2 regions of the Bacillus sp. GbtcB14 genome follow, and region 1 is predicted to be linked to the other one. Evidence: predicted binding sites of a transcription regulator. Region 1 holds the regulator's gene; the other holds the start of a gene.
The links. Region 1 encodes Rex, which represses fermentation and respiration genes when NADH is low (regulators of the CRP and FNR family bind a similar motif). Its sites were predicted from a motif close to TTGTGAAATATTTCACAA; they were not measured.
Positions count from the first base shown of each region.

Region 2: KVT31_RS13145 (L-lactate dehydrogenase) is a predicted target of Rex. The motif match lies at 1,949-1,966, and genes of this name have one in related genera.

Region 1 is NZ_JAGXJT010000027.1:4,192-7,403, forward strand. It holds gene KVT31_RS28800 (ABC-F family ATP-binding cassette domain-containing protein) at 1-1,030, opposite strand, end outside; gene KVT31_RS28805 (redox-sensing transcriptional repressor Rex) at 1,218-1,847, shown strand; gene KVT31_RS28810 (YdiK family protein) at 1,877-2,068, opposite strand; gene KVT31_RS28815 (CPBP family intramembrane glutamic endopeptidase) at 2,065-2,814, opposite strand.
Region 2 is NZ_JAGXJT010000004.1:97,719-100,930, forward strand. It holds gene KVT31_RS13140 (PTS sugar transporter subunit IIC) at 1-884, opposite strand, end outside; gene KVT31_RS13145 (L-lactate dehydrogenase) at 907-1,857, opposite strand; gene KVT31_RS13150 (spore coat protein) at 2,104-2,352, opposite strand; gene KVT31_RS13155 (hypothetical protein) at 2,366-2,551, opposite strand; gene KVT31_RS13160 (hypothetical protein) at 2,688-2,936, shown strand; gene KVT31_RS13165 (hypothetical protein) at 3,026-3,212, shown strand, end outside.

The DNA.
Region 1 (3,212 bases):
GATCCTCATCATAGCCGATAGTTGCATCCTTTACTTGTAAAACATCATTTCCACTTTGTTTTTCGATATCGAAGTGGAAGGATGCTGACTTAGAATCACCTAATGGTCTAGTCAATAATTCCATTCTATCTAATTGTTTACGACGGCTTTGCGCACGTTTTGTCGTAGATGCGCGAGCTATATTTTTTTGAACGAAATCCTCAAGCTTAGCGATTTCATCTTGTTGTTTTTCATAACGTTTCATGTCTTGCTCGTATAATGCTGATTTTAAGTCTAAATATTTACTGTAGTTACCAACAAATCGTCTGCTTTCTTTATTCGAAATTTCATATACTTGTGTAACGAGTTTATCTAAGAAATAACGGTCATGAGAAACGATTAGTATTGCGCCAGGATAGCCTTGTAAATATTGTTCAAGCCATGTCAATGTTTCGATGTCTAAATGGTTTGTAGGCTCGTCCAAAATAAGTAGGTCTGGTTTCGTTAATAATAATTTACCGAGAGCTAATCTTGTTTTTTGTCCACCGCTTAATGTAGAAATCGTCGTCTGGTGCGTTTCAACTGGGAAGCCAAGACCACTTAAAATCGAGCGAATATCTGCTTCGTACTGATATCCACCTTGATCTTTATAATCTAATTGTAATTGGTCATAGTCAGCTAATAATCTTTCATATGTAGCCTCGTTTGAAAAGTTTTCTTCTTTTCCCATCTCTTGCTCTAGCCTTCGAAGTTTTGTCTCCATTTGTTGCAAGTGTGTAAAGACGGTTAACATTTCATCCCAAATTGTTAAAGACGTTTCTAACCCGGTATTCTGAGCTAAATATCCGATTGAGACATCTTTCGGTTTTATAATTTCGCCACCATCATGGGATAGCTCACCAGCTATTATTTTTAATAATGTAGATTTTCCGGCTCCATTTCGTCCGACTAATGCGATACGATCTTTCGTTTGAACTTCTAATTTTATGTTTGCAAGAATCGTTTCTGCACCGTATAATTTCGTAAGCGCGTTTACTTGTAATAAAATCAATGTTTTCACCTCAAATAATTTCTTAACTTTGCCATGTTTATATTTCTCAATCATACTAAAAATAGTGTATAGTTTAAAATAAAGAGAGAATACTTCTTCTCTTTATTATACAGGGAAATTCATGAGTGCTAAACTTCTGTATTTGATTCAAGTATATGAATAAAGATAGGAAGAGAGGAGAGGTTATATGGATCAGCAAAAAATTCCACAGGCCACTGCCAAACGATTGCCTCTATACTATCGATTTATCCAAAACTTATCTCTTTCTGGTAAGCAACGTGTTTCATCAGCCGAATTGAGCGAAGCGGTAAAAGTTGATTCCGCAACGATTCGAAGAGATTTTTCATATTTTGGAGCGTTAGGGAAAAAAGGTTATGGATATAACGTAAATTATTTATTATCATTTTTCCGTGAAACACTCGACCAAGATGATATAACACGTGTAGCGCTTATTGGAGTAGGTAATTTAGGGACCGCTTTCTTACATTATAATTTCACGAAAAACAATAATACAAAAATTGAAATGGCGTTTGATGTTAGTGAAGAGAAAGTCGGGACAGAAATCGGGGGCATTCCTGTATATCATTTAGATGAATTAGAAGAACGTTTATCAACTGATATACAAGTGGCAATATTAACAGTACCCGCTACAGTAGCACAATCTGTAGCAGATAGATTGGCAGAAACGAATGTGCATGGTATTTTAAATTTCACACCAGCACGCTTAAATGTGTCAGACAATATAAGAATTCATCATATTGATTTAGCAGTAGAGCTACAAACACTGGTTTACTTTTTGAAGAATTATCCACAATAAAACGCAGAGGAAGCAACCTCTGCGTTTTATTATTGTTTTTTCTTTGTGAATTTAACTAAGATAAGGCGAAGTGCCAAATTAAAATCAATTGTTGCCATAACTGCGAATAGTATTGTCCACATATTCCAGATTGTATCTGTTACGTTCGTAATGGCGAAGCGTGTAAAGATACATCCTAGAAGGAAGTACAATGCAGCCATGAACAATGGTGAGTTTCTCATACTAAAAATCCTCCGATAAAGCCTTGCATTTTTTCAGCTTCTTTAATCATTTCTTGAATTTGTTCATTGCTCATTAAAACTTGAGCAACTGCAACTAATGTATTCATTGCGACATGAGCTGCGATAGGGACGATAATACGCTTCGTTTTTACATATAAAAAGGCGAATACGAGTCCCATAGAAGTGTATACCAATAAGTGAGTGAAATCAAAATGAATTGCTGCGAATACGAGAGAACTAATGATAGCAGCAATAAAGAAGTTAAACTTCTTATAAAGTGTACCAAATAAAATTTTTCTAAATACGATTTCTTCCAAAATAGGTCCTATTATAGAGATGACGATAAGGAACCAAGGTGTCGTTCTAGCGATATCCATAAGTCTCGCTGTATTTTCTGATCCAGGTTTAATTCCTAATACACGCATTTCTATCATACCGGCAATACTTTGTGAGAAAAATGCTAGGAAGAACCCGATAAAAATCCAACCAATCGTAGCTGGAACAGTAGAGCGCGTTGTATCTAAACGTCTGTCACGAATATCTGTTCTAAGTAACCAAAGTACGATACATAATGCAATAAAGAAGCTAATGATTGCCCAGTGGCCAGTTATGAGTTGAAATTTCTCTTCTCTAGTAAATCCCCTGTTATCATAAAGTCCAGTTTTCAGCAGAAGTGGTAATCCAGCAATGGATGATAACTGCATTAAAATGTATGTAACGATAACCCACCAATATTGTTTTTTCAAATGGTTTAACCATCCTTTCTAACTCTAGTGTATGAGATAAGGTAGGATAACATGTAAGTATGCTACCTACGATATAAACCTCACTTAAATTATGTTTTTTTCGTAAATCCTTATTTGAAATTATAATAGAAGACAGGAGAAAGTTGTGTGTGTAGCGAAAACAACTTAGGGTGTCCTTTCATATTGTAACATACGAGTAGTGGAAACAACGATTCATATAGTAAAGGTAGAAGAAGAGGGACTCTATATAGAAAAGTGTATAGCTTAATTTGCGAAAAAATTATGATTTTTTTACTTGCAAAAGAAATTGAGATTATTTATTATTATAAGTGTGTTAGCACTCGAGTGACTTGAGTGCTAATAAATAAAATTTACATAACAAAATGAGGAGGTTATTG
Region 2 (3,212 bases), on a different contig from region 1:
CCTTGGCTCGAAATTAAATTAATTGGTGCGATAAGAGAACTTAATCCAAGACCTGCAATTTCTTTTCCTGCTTCCAGTTGGAAAATTAATGCGGACACTGGACCAACTATAGCACTGGCGACGACAGTTGGGACGAGAATCATCGGATTTTTAGTGATATTTGGCAACTGCACTTTCGGAGTACAAAGCGCCTGAGCTAATATGCCACCTAAATTATTTTCTTTCGCTGAAATAACAGAGAATCCGATAAACTGAGCAACGCAGCCGGCAAGAGCAGCACCACCTGCAACACCGTCTAAGCTAAGTGCGATCGCTAACGCAGCTGATGAAGCTGGAGAGATAAGTAATAGTCCCCAAACTACTGCTATCACGATAGAAGCGATAAACGGGCTACCAGCTGAACTATCTTTAATGAATGCTCCAACTGTATTTAAAACCGGACTAATATTTTGTGCTAACCAAATACCTACTAAACCGGAACCTAATATTGCCGCAAATGGGACGAGCATCATATCTAATGCAGTTTTTCCACTTAAACGTTTACCAATATATACAGCTAAAGTTGCTGTTAATAATGCACCGATTGGCTCACCTGTTTTAATGATTAGACCTGCTTCAGTAATTGAAATGGATCCGGCACCAATCGCTCCAGCTACCATAGCCGAGAAGATTACAAGACCGTTTGCACCAAGCATAAAAGCAATTCCGGCACCAATGGCTGGTGCCATAAGTGATTTTGCAACAACTCCGATTGTAATAAGCAATGGAATATCAACAATTCTTCCTATATTTTCGATTAGTAAACCAATTCCAAGGGATACGAAAATACCTTGCGCGATTCCAGCTGACGCTTTAAATACACGAGACATTATATATTCCTTCATTTGTTTCACCTTCTCCTATAAGTTAGTAACCAATTGTTTTCATATAATCACGTAAAATATCGTTTGATTTTGCGAATCGAGATTCTTCAACCTCTGTTAAGTTTAGTTCTACAACTTCTTTCATACCATCTCTAGTAATAATAGCTGGCACTCCTGTACAAATATCATACTCACCGTACTCACCATCTAAAATAGCTGATACAGCAATGACACGGTGATCATCGTTAAAGATTGAACTCGCAATATATGCTAGAGAGTTTCCGATTCCGTAATAAGTAGTTCCTTTACGTTTATAAATTTCCCATCCAGCTTTTGCAGTCTTCTCAACGATTTCATCTAAATCTATTTCACCAAATTGGTCTTTTTTCTCTTCTAAAATTTGCAAAATTGGTTTTCCACCAACAGTTACGTGTGACCAAGCAACCATTTGAGAATCACCATGTTCTCCTAATGAATACCCATGAATACTACGAGGATCTACATGTAACATTTCAGATAAAATTGTTCTTAAGCGAGAAGAATCTAGCGATGTACCAGTACCGATCACACGATTTCTAGGTAATCCAGATAATTTCCACACTTCATATGTAATAATATCAACTGGGTTCGATGCAAGTAAGAAAATACCATCAAATCCACTTTCCATTACGCCGCCAACAACGCTCTCCATAATCTTTGCGCTTGCTCCTAAAGTATCTAAACGACTTTGCCCTGGTTTTGGTGCTGGTCCTGCTGTAATAATAACAATGTCCATATCTTTGCAGTCTTCATAGCTTCCTGCATATACTTTTGTTCTTGTATTTGTAAAGTTAATGCAGTGTGATAAATCCATTGCTTCCCCAACTGCACGTTCATGATTTATATCAATTAATAATAGCTCTTCGCAAATGCCTTGATTGACAATGGAATATGCACAACTTGATCCAACTAATCCAGTACCGATAATTGCAATTTTTCTTGTATTTCGTTTCATGGCAATCTCTCCTAATTGATCATATAATCTATTTCTTTTGTTCTTTACACTCCTAATTATAGAGATTCCCACGATAGAAACCATGGATACTTTGTGAAATATTGAGCAAACTTTTGTCCTTTTTGTGAATTGTTATATTCCATTTTCGTCATATTTGTTACAACTGGAAAAATATTTATTATATATTTATTGACATGCCCAAAACAAAAAAAACGAGCGACTTCATTCGCTCGTTTCTTGATTCCATTATTCCGCACTTAATTGGCTTTTTAATTGTTGTACAATCATTGGATTAGCAGGTGCTGCCGGTTTGTAATAACTCTTTTGCTTTGCGTATTCATACATATTACGTTGACGCATCTCATCTTGATTACGAATTTGAATTAACGTTTGATGTAATTGTTCATTATCAGACTGAGAAATATAATTTGCATAACTTGTTAAACTTGCATTTAACCCTGCTAAATAATCATTTACCATATCTTTTTCATTCATGTTCCGCTTCCTCCTATCCTAGGAAAGTCATTAATTGCTGTTTCGTATTTCGTGCATCTTGCGCATCCTTTTGTAGCATTTGTTTCAACTCTGGATCTGTACACGTCTGTGCATACTGCTCCAACTTGTTAATAATTGTTGCATGTCCACCAATTAAATGACGTAAGTTTTCTACTTCAAGCTCTGTTAAGTTTTGCATAGAATACTCCTACCTTTCTTCTTTCATTCTTCTTTAGTATTCGGTTCTTTTTAAATCGTATTCATTAAAAAGCTTTCTTACATTTCAAATCAATCACATCTATTTATAAATGACGTTTACAAATACAGAAATGAAAATGATATTAGTTGAAGCAGCTATGGCAGGTCCATATGCATTATACGCTTGCTTTGTTGGATTATCATTTATTACTGGTTCACCTGTAGGTGGAGCTATTATGGTTGTTTTAGGTGCGCTAGGACTTCCTAAATTCGCTTCTATTTGCCAAACTATTATAAGAGCATATGCTGCTGATAAAGGTGTTAATGTTGAAATAGGATTAGATGGAGTAATTCCATATATTACTGCAAGTGTTGCAAGACACTAATATTTGAATTGGAGATGATAATACGTGGGTTTCGAGAAAAAAGTAAAAACATATTAAATGTAATAAGCAACTTAGGGATTTTTGGCTTTATGTTTTTGTTTGGCGGTATGTATACATATGTTTATTTTTATGGAACAGCCTTACTCGAAACATTTATTATGCTATTTATCGAAAATGCACTTTTAGTCATACAGTATTATTTTATGAGGAAGTTAGATTTTAAAGAGAGACTTCTTGAAATTTTAATTGTAATTGCTACCAATATCATTTCATTTT